DNA from 2 places in the Paenibacillus sp. NPDC057967 genome. Region 2 is predicted to be linked to the other one. Evidence: predicted binding sites of a transcription regulator. Region 2 holds the regulator's gene; the other holds the start of a gene.
The links. The regulator Rex, encoded in region 2, represses fermentation and respiration genes when NADH is low (regulators of the CRP and FNR family bind a similar motif). The targets are predictions, from matches to a motif close to TTGTGAAATATTTCACAA.
Positions count from the first base shown of each region.

Region 1: the regulator Rex is predicted to act here: its motif matches at 808-825, upstream of nadA (quinolinate synthase NadA).

Region 1 covers NZ_JBHVQB010000014.1:28,203-40,096, reverse strand. The annotation lists gene ACFVSO_RS27465 (ABC transporter permease) at 1-23, shown strand, start outside; gene ACFVSO_RS27460 (VOC family protein) at 225-617, shown strand; gene nadA (quinolinate synthase NadA) at 906-1,844, shown strand; gene nadB (L-aspartate oxidase) at 1,920-3,533, shown strand; gene nadC (carboxylating nicotinate-nucleotide diphosphorylase) at 3,526-4,410, shown strand; gene ACFVSO_RS27440 (type III pantothenate kinase) at 4,407-5,177, shown strand; gene hslO (Hsp33 family molecular chaperone HslO) at 5,181-6,086, shown strand; gene ACFVSO_RS27430 (peptidylprolyl isomerase) at 6,106-7,068, shown strand; gene cysK (cysteine synthase A) at 7,208-8,146, shown strand; gene ACFVSO_RS27420 (anthranilate synthase component I family protein) at 8,278-9,867, shown strand; gene pabA (aminodeoxychorismate/anthranilate synthase component II) at 9,921-10,502, shown strand; gene ACFVSO_RS27410 (aminotransferase class IV) at 10,499-11,431, shown strand; gene folP (dihydropteroate synthase) at 11,480-11,894, shown strand, end outside.
Region 2 covers NZ_JBHVQB010000004.1:342,802-354,695, forward strand. The annotation lists gene ACFVSO_RS11980 (3-hydroxyacyl-CoA dehydrogenase family protein) at 1-519, opposite strand, end outside; gene ACFVSO_RS11985 (AAA family ATPase) at 636-2,129, opposite strand; gene ACFVSO_RS11990 (hypothetical protein) at 2,122-2,661, opposite strand; gene ACFVSO_RS11995 (hypothetical protein) at 2,784-3,290, opposite strand; gene ACFVSO_RS12000 (amidohydrolase) at 3,323-4,624, opposite strand; gene ACFVSO_RS12005 (redox-sensing transcriptional repressor Rex) at 4,605-5,261, opposite strand; gene dinG (ATP-dependent DNA helicase DinG) at 5,311-8,175, opposite strand; gene ACFVSO_RS12015 (tetratricopeptide repeat protein) at 8,192-8,920, opposite strand; gene panD (aspartate 1-decarboxylase) at 9,038-9,421, opposite strand; gene panC (pantoate--beta-alanine ligase) at 9,424-10,302, opposite strand; gene panB (3-methyl-2-oxobutanoate hydroxymethyltransferase) at 10,299-11,210, opposite strand; gene ACFVSO_RS12035 (biotin--[acetyl-CoA-carboxylase] ligase) at 11,556-11,894, opposite strand, start outside.

The sequences.
Region 1 (11,894 bases), on a different contig from region 2:
CATACGACCCGGCGAGAAGGTAGCGTGAATCAAGAGCGGCCTGCCTTGGCCGCTCTTATGCAAAAGATCGTACTCCATTGCATCCAGCGAAGGAGTGCGATTTTTTTGATCGAGGCCAGGGTGATGATGCCGCAGCTGAATGGATAATACGCAGCTTGGTTTGAAAAGCTTTGTACAAGGGCGGCATTACGCCGATCATTCTGAATGCTGGAGGAGAAAAACACATGCAAAAAATCAATACGTTTCTAATGTTTGAAGGTCAAGCGGAGGAAGCCATGAACTTCTATCTGTCGCTATTCGAGGATTCCGAGGTCATCAGCATCTCCAAGTACGGCCCGGAGGGACCAGGCGAGGAGGGCACGGTCATCCATGCGACGTTCAAGCTGGCTGGCACCACTTATATGTGCATCGATAGTCATGTCAAACACCAATTCAGCTTTACGCCTTCGATCTCTTTATATGTAAATTGTTCCTCCGAGGCCGAGATCGAGACGTTATGTGCGAAGTTGTCAGAAGGCGGAAAAGCCTTGATGCCTCTTGGCGAATACGGCTTCAGCCGGAAGTTTGCTTGGCTAGCCGACCGCTTCGGGGTCACATGGCAGTTGAACCTGGCATAAGGTCAGACGCTGCTCGGCATGTGGCGGTCATGTATAGCGATGAATGGGGGCTCGTCCGGCAAGGACGGGCTTCTTTTCTATAAAATGAGGAAACATCCATTGACAGAGCCATCTGCCAAGTGTAAATTAAATCTTAATCAAATGAATTTATCCCTTTTGGTTTAAACTATAGGCAAGCGAATCCCTAAGTTTGTGCATCATTTCACAAAGTCGCTATGCCGCATAACGGAATGGGACCATCGTTCATCAAATGGAAGGCCCATCCCTCATAAGAGGAGAGGATCTATCGTGGAAGCATTGGCACTGGAGCGCAAAGCGGAGCAGAATCGCGAGCTGCGCGAGAGGCTGTTGCAATTAAAGAAAGAGCGTAATGCCATTATTCTTGCTCATTATTATCAGCGGGATGAAATACAGGAAGTAGCGGATTTCCGGGGGGATTCCTTCTTGCTAGCACAGAAGGCCGCTCAGACGGATGCCGAGGTTATCGTGTTTTGCGGCGTTCACTTCATGGGTGAGAGCGCCAAGATTCTGGCTCCGAACAAGACGGTCATTATTCCGGACGAACGCGCCGGCTGCCCGATGGCAGACATGGTGAACGTGGATGGCCTGCGCAAGCTGAAGGCTCAGCATCCGAACGCCAAGGTGGTTACGTATATCAACTCTTCGGCAGAGATCAAAGCGGAGACGGATATTTGCTGTACATCCGCGAACGCCGTGAAGGTCGTCAATTCGGTTGAGGGCCATGAAGTGATCTGGGTACCGGACAAAAACCTGGGCCACTACGTTCAGCAGCATACTGACAAAAAGATGATCATCTGGGAAGGCTACTGCAACACGCATGACATGCTGACGGTGAAAGACGTAGAGGAGATGAAAGCCAAGTATCCGAACGCGCAATTCGTCGTCCATCCGGAATGCCGTCCGGAAGTTGTGGAGCTTGGTGATTTTGTCGGAAGCACAACTGCTATTCTCAAATACTGCAAGGAATCCGATGTTCAGGAATTCATCGTAGGAACAGAGGATGGCACCGGTTATCAGCTGAGACTCGATAGCCCGAACAAGACGTTCCACTTCGCATCGAAATATTTGGTATGTCCGAACATGAAGGTGAACAATTTGAAGAAGCTCGTCAAAGCGCTTGAGACGATGCAGCCGCAAATCTACGTTCCGCCGGCTGTTGCGGACAGTGCCCGTTTGTCGCTGGAGCGCATGCTGCAAGTGAAGTAGCATGCGCTGCTTCACTTATAAGCGATAATTGCAGGCTACAGATCAAGATGACCCCGAGGTGAAGGAGCTAGCGTGATGATTCCTAGATATTTGGTCGACGTGGAGCTGGACAAGCTGCCCGTCTTAGATAAAGATGTCATCGTTATTGGGGCCGGCATTGCCGGTCTTTTTACCGCTATACGGGCAAGCAGACAGCATTCGGTGCTGATGATTACGAAGAAGTCGCTGCTCGACAGCAATACACGATACGCGCAAGGCGGGATTGCCGCCGTTATCTCTGATGAGGATTCACCCGCTTACCATAGACAGGATACGCTTATTGCGGGCGCAGGGCTGTGCTCGGACGAAGCGGTTGATGTATTGGTGCATGAAGGACCGAAAGGCGTGCAAAGCCTCATTAAGATGGGAACGCAATTCGACCTGGAGAATGGAGAATTCGCCTTGACCAAGGAAGGCGCCCATAGCCAGCGGCGCATCTTGCATGCGAATGGCGATGCGACGGGCTATGAGATTGTACGTGCGCTGTCCGAGAATGCAGTCGCCAATGAGAAGATCGAAGTATGGGATGACCATTTCGTCATTGATCTGGTTACGCAGGACGGGGAATGCTGCGGGGCAATCGTTCAGAAGCCCAATGGCGAGCGGTTGTTCGTTCGCGGCAAAGCGACGATTCTCTGCTCCGGCGGTGCAGGTCAGCTCTATCGCTACACGACCAATCCGGAAGTCGCAACGGGAGACGGTGTCGCGATGGCCTATCGAGCGGGCGCCTACATAAGAGACGCGGAATTCGTTCAGTTCCACCCGACGGCGCTATGTTATCCTGGAGCGCCGCGTTTCCTGATCTCGGAAGCGGTGCGTGGGGAAGGCGCAGTATTGCGCAATATTAAGGGCGAGCGCTTCATGGAGCGCTACCATGAACAGCTGGAGTTGGCACCGCGTGATGTCGTTGCGCGCGCAATCGTCAGCGAGATGGAAGCGACCAAGTCGACCTTTGTCTATCTTGATGTGACTCACGAGCCTGCAGAGATGGTCAAGCACCGCTTCCCGACTATCTACGAATATTGCTTGAAATACGGGCTGGACCTTACCTCCGACTGGATTCCGGTCGCGCCTGCCATGCACTATATGATGGGCGGCGTGAAGACCGATCTGAATGGCGAGACGAATATCAAGCGGCTATTCGCCTGCGGTGAAGTGTCATCGACCGGGGTGCATGGCGCGAATCGGCTTGCGAGCAATTCATTGTCCGAAGCCATCGTATTTGGCCGCCGCATTGTGAAGCGGATCGAGCATTCACCGCCGCTTGAGATGGAGCCGAAGTTCTATAATGAGGTGGAGCGCAATAGCGCTTCTATGCAGGCTGTTGTCGAGAGGCGGCTTAAGCTGCAAAAGATTATGGTGCGGTATGTCGGCTTGAAGCGGAATGAGACAGGCCTTAGAAAAGGCTTGGAGGAGCTGAAACGGCAGCTGCCGATCTTCCAATCCATTCTGACCGATCGCGAGGAGTTCGAATTCGCGAATATGCTCACTTGCGCGCTGCTGATGACGGAGTCAGCGATTACACGGGAAGAGAGCCGGGGGGCGCATTACCGGGAGGACTTCCCGGCGCGCGATGATCTGGTATGGAGAAAACATACGGTGCTGCACCGTACAAAAGGCATGACTGAGGAGCGAATTGAAGATGTTTGAGTGGACGACAGGCGGATATGACGCGCAGATGAGAGACCAGATCAGAAGCTGGCTTGCTGAGGATATCGGCAGCGGGGACATCACGACGGAGACGACGATCGCGGCAGGCTCCCGTTCGACAGCTGTCATTCATGTGAAGGAGGACGGCGTGATTGCGGGAATTCCGCTGGCGAAGCTGGTGTTCGAGGTTGTTGACCCTAAGCTTTCCTTCCAAGCACGAGTGGAGGATGGCGATCACGTCACCAAAGGGACGGTTCTGATTGAAGTGGAAGGCAGTACGCACAGCATTCTGACAGGCGAGCGGCTTGCGCTTAACTTGATGCAGCGGCTCTCCGGTATTGCTACGAAAACTAAGTCTTATGTTGATGCGCTTCAAGGACTGCCTGTCCGCCTGGTTGATACGCGCAAGACGACGCCGGGCCACCGCATGCTGGAGAAGTATGCCGTACGTGTCGGCGGAGGCTCCAATCATCGATTCGGCTTGTATGATGCCGTCATGATCAAGGATAATCATATTAAGGGTGCCGGAGGCATTACTGCCGCGGTCACCTCGGCACGACGCCAAATTCCCCATACGATGAAGATCGAAGTGGAGACGGAGTCCCTGGTACAGGTAGAGGAAGCAATCGCTTGCGGCACGGACATCATCATGCTTGATAATATGACGCATGAGTTAATGCGGGAGTGCGTCGCTCTGATCAAAGGGAAATCGCCGCATATTATTGTAGAGGCATCTGGCGGCGTGAAGCTTGACACAATCCATGGCATCGCTGCTTGCGGCGTAGATGTCATCTCCGTCGGAGGACTGACTTATTCGTTCCAGGCACTGGACATTAGCTTGGACCTGAACGAAAAGAAGGAGGTCGGACGGGGTTGATTCTGGTTATCGATGTAGGCAATACGAATATTGTGCTTGGCATCTACCGTGGCCAGGAGCTGTTGTACCACTGGCGGCTGAGCACGAACCGTTCGGCGACTGTGGATGAGTACGGCATGAACATTCATAATTTATTCCTGTACGCCGGAATCAAGATCGAGCAGGTCGACGGTGTGATTATTTCCTCCGTTGTTCCGCCGCTTATGCGGACGCTGGAGCAGCTATGCTTAAAGTATGTGCGCAAGACGCCGCTTATCGTCGGTCCAGGCGTGAAGACAGGGCTGAACATTCGTTATGAGAATCCGCGAGAGGTCGGAGCGGATCGAATCGTCAATTCAGTAGCGGGTATTGAGAAATACGGCTATCCGCTTATTGTGGTAGACTTCGGTACGGCGACAACCTTCGATTATATTGATACAACGGGCAGTTATCTGGGCGGAGCGATCGTGCCCGGCATCGGCATCTCTACGGAAGCGCTCTATCAGCGTGCAGCGAAGCTGCCGCGCATTGAGCTGCAGAAGCCGAAGAGCGTAATCGGGCGTAATCCGATTACTTCGATGCAAGCAGGTATTATATACGGCTATGCTGGACAGGTTGATGGTATTGTGAACCGGATTCGTGCCGAGTTCAGCGTGAATCCTCGTGTTGTAGCTACAGGCGGGCTTGCAGAGCTAATTGCCGCTGAATCGGATACCATTGAAGAAGTAGACCCGCTGCTGACGCTGGAAGGCTTGAGAATTATTTATGAACGCAACCAGGAGGGCTAATAGATGGAAGAGCAGCTGAAGGACATATTGGTGCGGGGCACGGCTTGGGGCGGGAAGATTCGCGTATTCGCGACCCGTACAACCCATATCGTGGAGGAGCTGCGGCGCCGTCACGATTCGTTTCCTACTGCGTCGGCGGCACTGGGCCGTACACTGTCGGTAGGCGCGATGATGGGCGCGATGCTGAAGGGCAAGGAAAGACTGACGATTCAAGTGAAGGGCGACGGTCCGATCGGTCAGGTTGTTGTGGATGCAAACGCTGACGGAGAGATTCGCGGTTATGTTGATCATCCGCAAGCTCATCATGGCAGCAATGAGAAAGGCAAGCTCGATGTGGCCGGAGCGGTAGGTACTTCCGGATATATCCACGTGACGAAGGACCTCGGTCTCAAGGAGCCGTACCGGGGCAGCGTTCCGCTGATCTCGGGAGAGCTTGCAGAGGATTTCACGTATTACTTCGCTGTATCGGAGCAGACACCATCGGCAGTAGGTGTTGGCGTATTGGTAGAGAACGACAACTCCGTGCTGCATGCAGGCGGATATATCGTTCAACTGATGCCGGGTCTGACAGATGCCGAGATTACGCGCCTGGAGCAAGCTGTGGCGAAAATGCCGCCGGTTACGACTCTGCTGGCGCAAGGCCAGACGCCGGAGGATCTGCTGAAGTGGCTCGTAGGCGAAGAGGACTTGGTCATTCATGATACGATGCCGCTAGTGTTCAAATGCCAGTGCTCCGAGGATAGAGTGGAGCAGACGCTAATCAGTCTCGGCGAATCCGAGCTGCGCATGATTATTGAGGATGATGCAAAGGCGGAAGTGGTATGCCACTTCTGCAATGAGAAGTATTCGTTCGGCAAGGAGCGGCTGGAGCAATTGCTGGTACAAGCAAAGCCGAAGCCGGTTCAATAATAGAAAGGCAGTCCAGGCCATGAAGAGAAATGAGGTTCTGAAGGCTGTGGTCATCCTTCAAGCCGTCTGTATGATTGCTCTGACGGGCATGGTGATGGTTAAGGTATGGCCCCTGCCTGGGTTAAGAGGAAACGAGCAGGGTGAGCAGACTTCTCCGCCGGCTCCGACCGGTACGGAGGGGAGCGGGCAGAAGCCTGTTGCATCGGTGGGAGGTCAGCCCATTACCGGTGCCGAGCTCACGAGCGAGCTGTACAAGCAATATGGAGACGAAGTGCTTCGCGTCATGATGCTGAGGCGTGCACTTGAATTGGAGTCGAAGGCTACGGGCCTTCGCATCTCGCAGGAGGAGCTGGACCGGGAGATCGCCGCCGCCGCTGAGGGCTACGGGGACGAAGAGTCCTTCTACTCCATGATGAAAGAGCAGCTTGGTTTGTCCAAGGAGCAGATTCAAGAGGAGTACCGTTACCGACTGCTGCTGGAACATATTACGATTAAGGATATAACGGTCGCCGACCATGAGGTGGATCGCTATATGCAGGATCACCCGGAGCAGTTCGAGCCGCAGCTGCAATTTCATTTGCGCTGGATTGTGACGAACACCAGGGAGCAGGCGGAGAGCGTGCTGGCGAAGCTGATGGACGGGGAATCGTTCGCTGCCATGGCGAGGCTTTACTCCAATGATCAATTTACAGCCGAAGACGGTGGCGATCTGGGTATGATCGACGCGGATGATCCGTTTTATGATGATGAGGTTTTAGTTGCTGCAGCTGGAATGGCAGTAGCGGAGATAGCCGGTCCAATCGAATTGACGGAGCAAGGCTACGCGATTATCGAGCTGGCGGGCCGGAAGTCGACGTCCAATCTGGCCAGCGACCGGCTGTTCGAGCAGGCGCGAAGGCAGCTTGCACTGGAGCGGGCCAAGCCGCTGAATGTCGTAGAGGACGAGCTCTTGAAGCGATATGATGCGATGGTGATGAAGTGAACACGACCGTGCTGGGAGCGCGGTCGTTTTTTTCCAATAGAAAGCAAAAGTGACTATTGACAACATTGGCGCGACATTGATAAGATGTAATTAGTCAAAAACCAACTATTTTAGTCGGAATAAGGAGGACTTTCATTCCATGGCCAAAATTGTACAAAGCGTAACAGATCTGATCGGAGATACACCCCTTGTTCGTTTGAACCGTCTCGTGCCGGAAGATAGCGCGGAAATTTATGTGAAGCTGGAGTACCAGAATCCGGGTGCCAGCGTGAAGGACCGCATTGCGATCAGCATGATCGAAGTGGCGGAGCAAGAAGGACGCATTAAGCCGGGCGACACGATCGTTGAGCCTACAAGCGGCAACACAGGCATCGGCCTGGCTCTTGTAGCGGCTGCCAAAGGATACAAAGCTATTCTCGTTATGCCAGAGACGATGAGTATCGAGCGCCGCAACTTGCTGCGCGCTTACGGTGCTGAGCTGGTGCTGACGCCAGGCTCCGAAGGTATGAACGGCGCAGTGCGCAAAGCGGAAGAGCTGGTTCAAGAGAACCCGTCGTACTTCATTCCGCAGCAATTCAAAAACCAAGCGAACGTGAAAATCCACCGCGAGACGACAGGACCTGAGATCGTGGAAGCGATCAACTCCCTGGACGGCAAGCTGGATGCCTTCATTGCGGGCATCGGCACAGGCGGAACAATCTCCGGCGCTGGTGAAGTATTGAAGGAAAACTACTCGGATATCAAAATTTATGCGGTTGAGCCTGCAGCATCCCCGATTCTGTCCGGCGGCAACCCTGGTCCTCATAAAATTCAAGGTATCGGCGCGAACTTCATTCCGGATATCTTGAACCGTGAGATCTATGACGGTATCATTACCGTTGAGAATGAGGATGCGTTCGAATACGCGCGTCGTGCGGCGAAAGAAGAAGGCATTCTGTGCGGAATCTCCTCTGGCGCAGCGATCTATGCAGCGCTGAAGGTAGCGAAAGAACTGGGCAAAGGCAAGCGCGTGGTCGCTATCGTACCAAGCAACGGCGAGCGTTACCTGAGCACGCCTCTGTTCAACTTCGAGAACTAATCGCTTTGTTGCATTTATAAAGCTAACGATAAGAAGGGCCTTTCATTCTTCGGGATGGAAGGCGCTTTTCTTTTGCCGGGCATTTCTGTATACTGAGCGAAATAAGCATCAGGGATCGGGGGATTTACAAGATGGTCACCGCTTGGGAAGAGTGGATTCGGTGGCGCGCCGAACAAACCTATACAACACTGCCGCTAGTGAAGGAGCTGTCTCTTCAGAGGGAGCCTGGGGGCAAGGTCATCTCTTGGGAGGAGGCTTGGCAGGACGCATCGCCGTATGCCTTTGTTCTGGAGAGCGGCAAGGACGGAAGATTCACCTATCTGGGCTTGCATCCGGACAGCGTCATCAAGGGCAAAGGCTTGCAAGCGGAGTCGATTGACTTCCGTGGACTGGACGAGCAGTCACAGGGACGCAGGCAGTGGAAGGGTAAGCCGCTGGAGGTGGTCCGCGCATGGATGAGCGACGGTAAGGGACCTCGGCTCGCCGATGCTGACGGGCCGAAGTGGCTGGGCGGCTGCGCGGGCTTCTGGAGCTATGATATTGTGCGCAGCATCGAGCGTCTGCCGGAGATTGCGAAGGATGATTCCGGCTTGCCAGATTATTTGTTCTTGAGAATGAATGAGATCTGGGTCGTCGATCATAAGCGAAGTGTCGTCTATTGCGTCGTACATAGTCCGGTGTCGTTCGGCCAATCGGATGAGGAACTGAAGGCTGTCTATGATCAGGCCTCGCTGAGAGCGGAGGGAATGGCGGATTATTGGCTGACCTGGTTCGAGGAAGAGAAGGCGCGCGAGAGAGCGGAGAAGCTGCAAGCAAGCCGTCTGGCCTATATGGACGGGGAATCGCTTCATATAGACGTCAATACGATACCGGGCATTGAGTCTCCTACTTCCAAGGAAATGTATATGGACGCTGTGCGGGCTATACAGCGCTATATCGGGCAAGGAGACGTATTCCAGGTCAATCTGGCCCAGCGGCAGTCCAAAGCCGTGTCGACACCGCCAGAGGAGCTGTATGAATGGCTCAGACTATTCAACCCGTCGCCCTATATGGGTATGCTGCGTTCGCCGGATTTCCAGCTGGTATCGGCTTCGCCGGAGCTGCTAGTCGAGCTGAAGGGACGCCAGTTGGGTACGCGGCCGATCGCAGGTACGCGCAGAAGGGGACGCACGGAGGAAGAGGATTTGTTGTTCGCCGAAGAGCTGCGCACGAATGAGAAGGAGCGGGCTGAGCATATTATGCTGGTCGATCTGGAGCGCAATGATTTGGGCCGTATCTCCACGTACGGAACGGTCAAGGTGAAGGAACTGATGGTCATCGAGCGATACTCTCATGTCATGCATTTGGTGTCACAGGTGGATGGAGAGCTTGCCGAAGGCAAGGATGCCTATGATGTCATTGCAGCGACTTTCCCTGGAGGTACCATTACCGGCGCTCCGAAGATCCGTACGATGGAGATCATTGAAGAGCTGGAGCCTGTGCGCAGAGGTCCCTATACGGGATCGATGGGATGGATTGACTATAACGGGGATATGGAATTTAATATTATTATTAGAACGATGGCTATAAAGGATGGAACCGTTCATATTCAAGCTGGAGCGGGCATCGTCATCGATTCGGACCCGAACCGCGAATATGAGGAATCGATGAACAAGGCGAAGGCGCTGTGGAAGGCGATTCAGTATAGCGAGCGGTTCACAGACAGAGAATCGGAGCAATAAGGACCCAAGAGCTTTGCTTCTATAAATAGGTTCGGACAAAGGGGATGTGGAGCATGATACTCGTAATCGATAACTATGATTCGTTCACGTACAATCTGGTGCAATACTTGGGCGAGCTGGGAGAGGAGATCATCGTCAAGCGGAACGATGAGATCGATCTGGCCGGCATTGAGGAGCTCGCGCCTGATCATATCCTGATCTCGCCGGGACCTTGTTCGCCGAATGAGGCGGGTATTAGCCTGTCGCTGATTGACCATTTCAAAGGAAAGATTCCGATATTCGGCGTTTGTCTCGGCCATCAGTCGATCGGACAAGCATTCGGTGGCGAGGTTGTGCGCGCGGAGAAGCTGATGCACGGCAAGACATCCCCGATTCTGCATGACGGCAAGTCGATCTTCGATGGTATGGAGTCGCCATTCACAGCGACGCGCTACCACTCTCTAATCGTTCGCAGGGAGACGCTGCCGGATTGCCTGGAGATCAGTGCGGAGACGGCAGAGGGCGAAATTATGGGGCTGAGGCATAAGGAGTATGCGATCGAGGGCGTGCAATTCCATCCGGAGTCCATTATTACAGACCATGGGCATACGATGCTTCGCAATTTCCTGCGCCACCGGTTGGGCGTTGTGCAATGAAGATCGGTCTGAACGGTAATGTGGTTGAAGCACACGAAGCTGTGATCTCAGTCTATGATCACGGCTTTTTGTACGGTCTGGGCTTGTTCGAGACGTTCCGTACCTACAAGGGAAGGGCATATTTGCTAGAGCGGCATATGGAGCGCTTGAAGGCGGGCTGTACGGAGCTGGGCATTCCTTTCGGTATGAGTATCGGTGAGTTGGAGGCTTGGATAAGCAGACTATTGCGAGAGAATGAGTTGAAGGATGGCTACATACGGTTGACGGTAAGCGCCGGGGAAGGCGCGCTGGGACTGCCGACTGGAGATTATGAGCAGCCGAATATCATCTTGCTTGTGAAGGAACTGCCCCCAGTGAATGAGGAAGCGATGCGTTCTGGCAAAGAGCTGCGCCTACTGCGTACCATGCGGAATACGCCGGAAGGATCGGTGCGATTCAAATCGCTTCATTATATGAACAATATTATGGCGAAGAGAGAGCTGCTCGGATTGGCTGGCGAAGAGGACGCACATCCCATGCCGGCACAGCCGGGAGCTGAAGGGCTAATGCTGACTCGGGAAGGCTGGCTGTCTGAGGGAATCGTAAGCAATCTGTTTTTCTTCCTTGGCGGCATCGTCCGAACGCCTGCTATTGACACGGGAATATTGCCCGGCATCACTAGACAGCGTGTATTGGAGCTTGCTGCAGAAGCGGGATATGTAGCAGAGGAAGGCCATTATCGGTGGGAAGAGCTTGCAGCGGCCGATGAGATCTGGATGACCAATTCCATTCAGGAGCTGGTTCCTATTACACAGCTAACGCGCTATGATTCCGACACGAGAATGGAGATGAGCGGCGGTTCAGCCGGTCCGGTGACGATGAAGCTGCTGGCGCTGTACCAGGCGGATACCGGGAAGCGACCGCCGTATAATGGGCGGTTGGCAGATTAGGGTATGCTAGCCGGTAGAGACGATTGAGCAGGAGGGACGTGACAGATGATGAAGACTAGACCGACTTATTGGAAGCGATCCTACGACTTGGGCGGCGGTGTAAAGCTTGAGCTGGGCACACGTACGCTAATTATGGGAATCTTGAACGCAACACCGGACTCGTTCTCGGATGGAGGCCGCTATAATGATGTGGAACGAGCGGTTGCTCATGCCAAGGAGATGGTGGCTGCGGGCGCGGATATTCTGGATATCGGCGGCGAGTCGACAAGACCGGGTTTCGAGGCGGTTAGCGCAGAAGAAGAGCTTAAGCGGGTGCTGCCCGTCATCGCGGCCGTCCGCAATGCCCTTCCGGAGGTCGCAATTTCGGTAGACTCCTATAAAGCCGTAACGATACGCCAGTGTCTGGAAGCGGGCGCTCATATCATTAATGATATCTGGGGGCTGAAGGGCGACCCTGATATGG
Region 2 (11,894 bases):
GACTTCTTCGACAAAATGCTTCGTGCGATTATACGTATCATCCGATGTCTTCAGACCTAGAACGATCTCCACCAGATCGATTTTTAAAACAGGGTATATAAAATGAAGGCCGATCACGCGGTTCGGCACTTTCGTCACGCTGGCCAGCTCTGTCAAGCTGAGTGTAGACGTGTTGCTTGCCAGAATTGCTTTCTCTTCGCAGATGGCGTCGAGCTTCTGGAATACTTCTTTCTTGGCATCCAAATCCTCCGATATCGTCTCGATGACAAGCTCACAGCCCGCAAGTTCCTCAAAGGACAATGCCGATTGAATCCTGGATAGGACAAGCTTCTTCTCCGCTCCTGTCAGAGCCCATTTCTCGATTTGCTTATCCAAGCTGATTTCAATCATGTGTAATCCATAGGCGAGGCGTTCTTTGGTGCGCTCGATGACGATAACGTCGAGTCCTTTCGCGGCCAACATCTCCGCGATGCCCTGACCCATCGTGCCTAAGCCGATTACTCCAACCTTTTTAATCATTGATGCAATTTCTCCCTCTTGATAGTTTCCCCCTTATTATAACGTAATTCGACTAAAAAAGAAGACGGACAGGGAGTCCGTCTTAAATTTGTAATATTGTAGACAATTTTGTGAACTTATGCGGCTGTCGAACTCGACAATAATGCGCGGAACGCCTCGCCATCGAGCGTCTCTTCCCGCAACAGCGTCTCCAGGGAATCCGTGAACACTTGACGGCGTTCCTCCAGCAGTTTTTTGGTTTTCGCCATCAGCTCATCCAGGGTGCTTTTGGTTACATCGGCCCACTTGTCGGGCGTCATCATGGAGGCGTCAATAATGCCAAGCGGCGTCAGTCCGGACTCTACAAGCGTCTTGACAATACTTACCGCCTGATCAAAGTCACCGCGCGAGCCCGTGCTGCGCTCGCCATAAAACATTTCTTCCGCAGCCGCTCCGCCTAGCGTGATCATAATTTGTCCATGCAGGAATGGGGTCGTGTACAGATATTGCTCCTTCTGCGGCTGATGGCGCACATAACCGAGAGCGCCGCCGCGCGGGGACAGCGCAACCTGGGACACACTTCCCGGACGGACAAGCTCCGCCATAATGGCATGCCCAAGCTCATGAAGCGCTACGCGCTCGCGCTCTTCCTTCGATGTCTCGCGGTCAGTCTTCTCGCCCAGCATGACCTTGTCGATCGCCATCGTAAGATGGCGCTCATCGACAGTAGCGTGGTCTTCGCGCATCGCATAGATTGCGGCTTCATTCATCACCGCTTCCAGCTGCGCACCGGAGAAGCTGTATGTCTGCTCCGCAATACTATCCATGTTCACATTCTCTTCCAGCGGCTTATTCGCTGCATGAATGTTCAGAATATGAAGCCTGCCCTTCTTGTCCGGCAGCTCTACGCCAATATGACGGTCGAAGCGGCCAGGACGCAGCAAGGCGCTGTCCAGCATCTCCTTGCGGTTCGTCGCTGCTATCATCAGGATACGCGGTGATTCGTTCGCGTGAATGCCATCCATCTCCGTCAATAGCTGGTTCAACGTCTGGTCATACTCGCGCTGCTGTCCGCCATCACGCTTGCCGCCAATGACCTCGATCTCATCGATAAAAATAACAGCGCTGCTTTTGCCTTCCTTTTTCGCTTTCGTGCGTGCTTCCTTGAACAGGTCGCGGATGCGCCCCGCCCCTACGCCAACATACATCTCGACAAACTCGCTGCCCGAAGCGGCCAGGTAGATCGAATCCGTATATTGGGCCGCTGCTTTGGCCAGCAGCGTCTTGCCTGTACCCGGAGGACCGGACATAAGGATACCTTTCAAGGGACGAATGCCCAGCTTGGCAATCTGTTCCTTCTTCACCAGAAAATCGAGTGCTTCAATCAACTCGCCTTTCGCGCGTTCTTGTCCGCCAATCTGCTCAAAGGTAAAGGAAGGCGACTTTACTTCACTTCTAGACTTGCCATTCGAAAGCGCCGTGAGCTTGCCACGGCCTTTTGCCATAAAAAACAGGGCTCCTCCGACCGCCGCCAAAAACAAAAACGGCAATACGTTAACCCCCATAAAAAGCAAAAATACGATGAGAACAGGAACAAATCCAATCGCCAGCTCCAATCCATACTTACGCATTAGGCCACACCCCCATTTGGTTTGGCGTTCTTGGCAAGACGATATATTTGGCGCCTCCTGCGTTTTTGATCGTTACATATACATTGGTTCCGTCCATATCCGTTACCGTCTCAACACCGTCATGTCCAGATGCGACACGTTCCATCGTTTTTGGAATATCGGAATAGGTTTTTGTCTCCATCGCCTGTGCTATATCGAACATCGCTTCCTGCCAGATCGCATTAAGCGATGCGTCTTCTTCGTTCTGAATGACAATATCCAGCTTGCGTTTCCCTGCTAATGCTTTGCCTTGCTCCGTTACGGATGTGTAGACATCCTTCAAGCTTGCCTCATCGGACAGCTCGACTGATACGCTTACTTTATCCTGCTCAATGACCGGTTTATCCGCATTGGCGATACCCGGTACATTGGCAACGGCATCCGTTAATGGTGAAGCTACCGCGACCTGCTTGTACAACATCCAGCCGCCAAAAAGTGCTGCAGCGGATATCACGACGGTTATGGCGATCGGCATCATTCGAGGCTTTCTCATAACTATATCCCTCCAGTACTGAGTATATATAAATTGTCGCAATTGATCTATCACATTTGCTATACGTTAGTATATCACAATTATATACATAATGCGTTCTGTAAAAACAGGAAACGGGACCATTACGGTCCCGTTTTTGTCGGCAATGTATAGGTTTCAATCAGTGTCGCTTGCTGATCGAAGCTGTAAAATTGATATTTGAAACGTTCCTTGCTGCCTTCCGGCTCCTTATAATACACTTCCCATACGGGCTGCTCCCGGAATAATCCCGGTGTCACACGAATGATGGAAGCGCTGGCATGGTCGTTTAGCCATTTTGTTCGAAATTGGTCTTCCGGCAAAACTTGATCTGCCATCACACGATGCTGCAAAGCTCCCTCTTCATTCAGGAAAACGAATAGCTCTGATTCTGTTTCCGTCGTTCCATAAGCAACCCATGTCGTCGCTTCCCAGACATGCTTGTACAGCTTTTCGATATTCGCCATTTCGCCTGTCGCGAACACGGCTTCTCGCATGCTGCTTTCCTCCGACCACTTCGGCATTTGCACATCACGGAAATAAAAGCCGAACCAAACCCCTAACGCAATCAGGCAAGCGATGATAGCGAACAGCCAGCGCTTTGGCGTCATAAATGGCGGCCTTTTCTTTTCGACCGCTCTCATTAGCCGTTCAGTAACCGCTCGAAGCTTGCGGCTGCCTCATATTTGATCTTCTCTTCATCCATTAATGTGCAGACGCCGTTCTGTACCACCTGACGCCCATCCACCCATACATGCTTGACGTCTCGGCCCGATCCGGCATAAACAAGATGCGATACGATATCCGTAAGCGGGTAGAAATGCGGCTGATCCAAATCGATTGCAATAAAATCAGCCTTGTAGCCGGCTTTCAGCTGACCGATCGAATCTCCCTGCCAGATGGCATTCGCTCCGTACGTAGTGCCAAGCTTAAGAGCCTCCCAGGCCGGGATTGCTGTCGGATCGCCGGATACTCCCTTGTGAAGCAAAGCGGAGAAACGAATTTCTTCAAACAAATCCAGGTTATTGTTGCTCGCGACGCTATCCGTACCGAGCGACACCTTCACACCGGCTCTCATCAGCTCCGGAAGCCGTGCAACGCCGGAAGCCAGCTTCAGGTTGCTGACAGGATTATGCGAGACGGATACGCCGTGCTCTGCCAGCAAAGCAATCTCTTCATCGGTCAGATGGACAGCATGCGCTACGAGCGACGGACGCGAGAAAAATCCGAGTCGATCCAGATGCTCGACTGGACGTGCGCCGTAATCGCGAACATTCTGCTCCACTTCCGCAATCGTCTCGGACATGTGCGTATGAAGCGGCAAGTCCAGCTCATGCGCAGCCTCCACGAATTTCTCTATATAGGCGGGAGGACAAGTGTATGGCGCATGCGGCGACAGCATCGTCGAGATTCTGCCGTCTGCCTTGCCGTGCCATGTCTTGGCGAAGGCAATCGCATCATTCAGCTTGGCCTTCTGTTCTTCTTCCGAGCACAGACCGATAACGCCGCGTGTCAATATGCCGCGTATGCCTGCTTGCTCAGTCATAGCCGCAACCTGATCCATACGATCGTACATATCGACAAACGCAGTTGTGCCCGTACGCAGCATCTCTATAATCGCGAGCGCGCTTCCGGCTCTTGTGTCGGCATCCACATATTTGGCTTCCATCGGCCACATCTTCTGCTCCAGCCATACCTGCAGCTTCTGATCGTCGGAATAGCCCCGCAGCAGCGTCATAGCCGCGTGGCCGTGTGTATTGACCAGACCCGGCATGAACGCCAGCTTGCTGCCGTCAAGCTTCTGTGCATCGGGCAACAGGCCGACTGGCGGTTCTGCGCCAACGTATGTAATTACACCGTCTGTCACAACCATATGTCCCTTTACTGTTTTTGCAGCATCATCCATCGTAACGAATAGGCCATCTTTAATCCAAAGCTGTGTCATCGCTTACGTCTCCTTCATGATTCAAATAATAAGCCAGACTTAACAATTCCCTTGTGAAATCGGCATTATGAATACGCACATCATCCGGCACCCGAAGAATAGCAGGAGCAAAGTTCAAGATTCCCTCTACACCTGCGGCAATAAATTGATTGGCGACATTCTGCGCTTCATGCGCGGGCACGGTAATAATGCCAATTCGTATCTTTTGTTCGGCAACGACCCGCTCCAGCTCGCTCATCGGTTCTACGACCAAATTGTTAATATTGGAGCCGATCTTTTCGGGATGCACATCAAATACGGCTGTAATCTGCATATTATCCTTGGAATACTTGTTGTAATTGCATAAGGCATGCCCCAGATTGCCGGCTCCGACCAATGCGACTTTAATCGTTTGATTCAGCTTTAAGATCTGTCTGATCTTCTCTATGAGATACATGACGTCATACCCGATGCCTTTGCGTCCGAATTCGCCAAAATAAGCCAGATCTTTCCGAATTTGAGCCGGGTTCAAGTCAAGCTTGACCCCCAGCTCCTGCGAGGAGACCGTTTGGATCTCCCGGAGATGCAGCTCATTGAGCACTTGCAGATAAATCGGAAGGCGTCTAACGACCGCCTCCGATATTTTTGCGGACTTCATGGGAACCAACTCCTTCTTAACGGGGGTTGTAAAAAGCTAAGCGTCTGTTTTAATCTCCTGTTGCCGAATGAGCCAGCCATTGCTGCATGCGGGGTACCATCTGATTCGTATGCATCGTCTCGATCTTGGGGCCCGGCAATGAATACAGGAAGTGCTTGCCATAAAAGGTGTCAATGACTCTCGTATCATAGATGATGACAATTCCTTTGTCATGCGCTGTGCGGACTAACCGCCCGAAGCCTTGCTTGAAGCGGATTACCGCCTGCGGAATGGACAGCTTCATGAACGGATTCTGCTTCTGCCGCTGAAGCAGCTCGGACTTGGCCTCCACCAGCGGATGATTAGGCGGCTGGAACGGCAGGCGGACAATGGCCAGGCACACAAGTCCTTCCCCGGGAATGTCTACCCCTTCCCAGAAGCTGCTGGTGCCAAGCAAGACCGATTCGGGCTGCTGCAGGAATCTCCGGGTCAGCTTCGTCCGGTTGCTGCTGTCGATGCCTTGGCCCAGCAGTTGAATACCTGCTTCATCCAGCTTCAGCTTCAGCGGATCATACACTTGCTTCAGCATCTTGTAGGATGTGAACAAAACAAGCATCCTGCCTTTGGTCTCCACTGCGGTATCGGCGAGCGAGCCAATCAGTTTATCGAGATAGGTATCATCTACAGAAGCGCCCTTAAGCACAGGAAAATCACGCGGTATGACCACAAGCGCCTGCTCCCGGTAATTGAACGGAGAAGGGAGCAGTACCGTTTTCAGCTTGCCTTGCTTCTCATAGCCCTCAAGGCCAAGCTGCTCTTCAGCGTATTGGAAGCTTTTTTGAACCGTCAAGGTGGCGGAAGTCATGACGATGCTGTCTTTTGCATCGAAGAAGTACTTCTGCAATTGACTGCTGACATCAACCGGCGCAGCGTAGAGCTGCAGCGAACGATGACGGTATGCGGTGCTCGCCTCCAGCCAGTAGACATACTGCGCATCCTCCAGCTTTGTGATGAGACGAAGTTCATCCTTCACCCCTGCAAGATCCCGCAGCGCGCCGTTCAAATCCGTCAAAGACGCTTGTATAGACAAATCGTCCGCTCTGTCCTTAATATCGTTCATCATCTTCTCAGCCGTCTTGATCACTCTAGTCAGCTCGACGTGTACGTTATTCTCGACAGCCAGCACCTCCTCCCAGCCAGCCGGAAGCTGGCCGGAGCTAAGCCGCTTTACCAATGCGCCGTTGTCGCTCACGCTGTCCGATGCTGTGGAGGCAAAGGCATAGAACATCTCGAACAGCTTGTCCCAATGCTCCTTGATTTCTTGAAAAACGGGAATAATCGTATCAATGGTCTCCGTCCAGGCAGTGACATGATCGTCACCCTCTTGCTGAAGCCGCAGACGCAACGTCGGCAGCAAACCGGAACGGTTGTCCCGGTACAGCCGTACGATAGCTTGAACAAGCGTGAAATAATGCACATTCATGCCCAAATGCTTGCCGGCAACTTCCTCAACATGATGAGCCTCATCAATAATAAGATGGTTGTAGGTAGGAAGCAGACGATGATCGGCTTGCACATCGGTGAACAGCATGGAATGGTTCGTAATGCATACGTCAGCCAGGCTCGATTCATGCTTCGCGCGGTGATAATAGCAGCGCTTGAACCACGGGCAAGCCCTGTTCAGGCAGGAGTCGGCATCGCTCGCCACTGTTGACCAGAAATCGGAGCCCCTGCTGCCGAAATTCAACTCCTCCTGATCGCCGGTTTCGGTCTCCCCGAGCCAAACGACCATTTGTGCAGCCGTTATGGGGTCCTCTATGGGTGCGACCATATCTTGAGCGTTCAGTTTCCCTTCAAATTTCCGCAAGCACAAATAATTGCCCCTGCCCTTGAATATGGAAGCTTTGAACGGAAACGGAAGAACCTCGCCAAGCAACGGCAAATCCCGCTGGCGCAGCTGCTCCTGCAAATTGATTGTATGGGTACTGACTACGATTTTGCTCTTGCTTTGCAAACTGTAGTACAACGCTGGAATCAAGTATCCAAGCGATTTGCCTGTTCCTGTTCCTGCTTCAATCAGCAAATGCTTGTCTTGCGAAAGCGCTTCATACACTTCGCGGAACATGATAACTTGAGACTCCCGCTCTTCATACCGCTCGAATTTGTTCTGGAACCGCGATTTGACCTCGGACAAATAATCCTCGAACGATAGGCCATCCAATACACCTTCGCCCGAGGGCTCGTCTTCCCTTGGCGGCTTCTCCTCGCTCCATTCCTTAGCTTTAAGCGCGAACTGACGATAGAAATCATAATCGCCCATATCGAATACGGTATCCTGCTCAATCCGCTTTTCATTCCACTTCAAGAACCAATGAAGATCCTTGCTTTCATCGATTAACGCAGACAGCCGCTGCACAGTAAGCAGCGGCATGGAACGCAATTTTTCGACCGTCTCCATAAAGATAAGGGCGGTTGCCATCGCATCGCTGTCGGCTTGATGATGCTGATGATTATCAATGCCGAACTGCTCGGCGACCGCGCCGAGCTGATACGTTGTAATGCTTGGATAGAAGATGCGAAGCAGCTCGATCGTATCCAGTCTGCGCCCGGTGAAGGGCATATACCCGCAGCGATCCAGCGCATTATTCAAAAAACCGGCGTCAAAACCGACATTATGCGCAACCAGCACCGCGTCGTCCAATAACGGAATAAGCTCAAGCAGCACCTCATTCAGCTCTGGAGCATCCTTGACCATTTCCTCCGTAATGCCAGTTAACCCCGTAATAAAAGCTGGAATGGGAATTCTCGGCTTAACAAACGAGCTATAGGTTTTGACAATGTCCAGCTCATCGGAAACGATAACAAGTCCAACCTGCAAAATATCATCTTCCGCGCTATGTCCGGTCGTTTCCAAATCCAGTACAGCATAATTCATTGATTCCCCGATCCTCTCACATACAGCACAGCTCCGTGCTACCGAAATATAACGATAATTGTCCCGGCGTTTCTTGGCAGGACTTAAGATTGTTTAATGAGTCCGTGAAGCTCGGATACACCTCATATGCCTTGCGGAACAGCTTCTCCGCCTGGGCGATGTTCATGTGAACCGCATGAATGCATCCAAGGGCATTATAGCCTAAAGCCAGCCACTTCGGAAAGTCCGACAGCACAATTAATAATTGAAATTGCCGCTGGGCCTCCTGCCAATTTTGCATATGCATCTGGCTCATACCCAGGAATAGCCTGGCCAAATTGCATTCGGGCGCAACGGCAATCGCATGTTGAAATAAACCGGCAGCGTGAGAAAACATAAATAATTTATAATAGCCTTGACCTTTGTTAATGAGCAGCTCCGCTTCTTCAGGTATGGCAAGATCCGCCATATTGCAAGTGGTTGTTTCCACTGGCGAATAGGACGAAGCTTGCCCTTCTGCTTCAACAGGATCATCATCCATCACAGACGTAGTGACCATAACAGGCTGAGCAGCCGCGATGCCTTCCTGGAAGTCGGACACCTTCTCTTCGAAATCCAGCCATTGCTCGATAAAGCTGTCGCTCATTTTTTTCAATTCGGCGATTTGCTTAAGGTACGCCATTCGCTCCTGTTCGCTTGCTTGTGGGTACTGCTTGGTAATACCGTCAAGCATTTCGTTCATCGACGTGAACATATGCTGAAACATGCCGCATCCCGCCTTCGCTTAGAATAAGGAGTGATACGGTCATTTTTTGTTTACAGCCTGCTTTTCATACGGCGTACCAGCCGTTACATAAGTCAGGTAGGTTGCGTAATCCTGCAATTAGATAATCGTGGCATGCAATTCCTCAGTAAGCACCTCAAGCGGCTTATTCTGGTCGTCCAAAATGGTAATAACCGGCTTGTGTGCCTTGGCTTCTTCGCTCGTCATCATGCCATACGAGATAATAATTACTTTGTCGCCTGGCTGCACCAGTCTCGCCGCAGCGCCGTTCAAGCAAATAACACCGGAACCTCTTGCGCCTGTTATGACATACGTCTCGAACCTCGCGCCATTGTTGTTGTTGACAATTTGAACCTTTTCATTCTCAAATAAATCCGCGGCATCCATCAAATCCTCGTCAATGGTAATGCTGCCCACGTAGTTCAAATTCGCTTCCGTTACGGTCGCACGGTGCAGCTTGGATTTCATCATCGTTCTAAACATCGTTAAACCCCTCCACTCGGATGGTACAGGCTGTTATCAATCAAGCGTGTCGTTCCGAATTTGACCGCCATAGCCAGCAATGCCGGCGATTCCAGCTTATGCGTTAGTTCTTGCTCGTCTAGCGGCTCAAGCGAAGGATACCGAAGCAGCTCCACATAATCGATGACCGCATCCGGAGCAGATCCGATTCGCTCCTTCACACGCGACAGTAGCGAGCCTGCTGTCATGGTCTCCTCCTGTATCCATCCCCTCGCTTGCTCCAAGGATTGAGACAGGATAACGGCCTGCGCCCGGTGTTCGGCGGACAGATAGACGTTGCGCGAGCTGAGCGCAAGTCCGTCAGGCTCACGTACGGTTGGACAAGGCACAATAACCGTATCAAAATTCAGATCATCCACCATTTGCTGGATAACGGCAACCTGCTGAGCATCCTTCATCCCGAAATAAACCCTGTCCGGCTTAATCAGATGGAACAGCTTGCCAACGATCAGCCCTACCCCGTCAAAATGTCTGGGTCTCGAAGCGCCGCAGAGCCGGTCAGTCAATCCGCTGACGATGATGCTGGTCTTGGAAGGCTTCGGATACATTTGTTGTACTGTAGGTAAAAAAACAACATCAATTCCGCATTCGTCCGCGAGCTTCAAGTCGCGTTCTTCGTCGCGAGGGTAGCGGTCAAGATCCTCATTCGGTCCAAATTGCGTCGGATTAACAAAGACGCTCAATACCGCAATAACGTTCTTCGCCTTCGCTTCCCGCATCAGGCTTGCATGCCCTTCATGCAGATAACCCATTGTCGGAACAAAGCCGATCGATCTTCTCCCGCCCTCGGATAATGCGTATAAGTGCTCTTTCAGGTCGGTAATGGTGCGGGCTACAATCATGCGAGCGGTACTTCCTTTCGCTGGCTCTCTTTCGCTGTGTTGCGCGGCTCTTCAGTTTTGGCTGTTCCCCCGCCGTACAAGGCTGCAGGGGCTGCTGATCCCGGCTGGAACACATGCTCCTCGGCAGGGAACTGATTTGTCTTCACTTCATCGACAAAGGATTCAATCGCTCCCCGGATCGTCGAGCCAATGTCGGCGTATGTCTTCACAAATTTCTTTTCAAAATAGGGGGAAGAATATTGCAATATATCATGATAGACCAGAACCTGTCCGTCGCAAGCTCTGCCTGCGCCTATGCCGATCGTCGGAATCGTCAGCGCCTTACTGATCGCTTCCGCTACCGGCTCTGTCACAAGCTCCAGAACGATGCTGAATGCTCCTGCCTTCTCCAAGGCGAGCGCATCCTCCATCAGCTTCTGAGCGTCCTTCTCGGTCTTCCCTTGCACCTTGTAGCCCCCAAGCTGATGCACGGACTGAGGCGTAAGCCCCAAGTGGCCCATAACAGGAATACCGGCTTGTACCAGCGCTTCCACATCAGAGGCGATTTCCGCGCCTCCTTCAAGCTTCAGCGCCTGCGCGCCGCCTTGCTGCATAATCTTCGCAGCGTTAAGCAGCGTGGCTTCCCGGCTGGCTCCATAGGACAGGAACGGCATATCCGCTACAATGAAAGTGTTCCCGGCGGCTCTGGCCACCGATCTTGTATGATACACGATATCGTCAACTGTCACTGGTATCGTCGTCTCGTAGCCCAATACGACATTGCCGAGCGAATCCCCTACCAGTATGACATCAATTCCCGCTTCTTCTGCAAGCTTCGCCGACGGATAATCATAAGCCGTCAGCACGGAAATCGCATTGCGCTCCTGCTTCATCTTCAGCAGGCTGTGGATCGTCAGTCGTTTCCTCATCGCTTTCATCTCCTTTTCGTTGTCGAACAGAGAGACTGATTGTCCGCTGAACCAAGCGATAGCATCAGCATCTGAACACGCACTTATGTGCTATTTTAAACACAAAAAAACCTTTTAGCCGATTGCTAAAAAGGTTCCGGACATAAAAAGGAAACGGTTGCTTGTTGTGCTTCCTTCTGTCTCGGTCCCTACGGCTCAGAGCAGAGTGTGCAACACCAATCATTGACACGGTTCAATCTGCGAGGCTTACCAGTGCAGCTTCCTTGGAATACCGCCTGATACATGTAGTGTACCATAAAAAAATACCGTTCGTAAACGGCGTAAATGAACCGCCTTGCACCTGTCCTACGACCGGCTAAGCGGCTCGCCCATCTCTGCCGAGAAGATCGTAACCAGCGAGCCGTCGGCACGCTCTATGCGGATCGCTCCGCTCTCATCCAGCCCTACCGGGGTGCCTTCAAGCTCGCCTTGCGGCGTAACAAGACGGACCTTCTGGCCGATGGATACCGACAATGACTCCCACAGTGCCGCAATCGCTGAGAAGCCTTCCTGCAAGAACAGGTCGTAAAGCGTCTCCCACTCCTGCAAAAATTCCGTGACAATTTGACGGCGGTTGAATGGCTGTCCAGCCTCAATGCGAAGCGATGTTGCTTTCACCAGCAATTCCTCCGGATAATCCCCCTC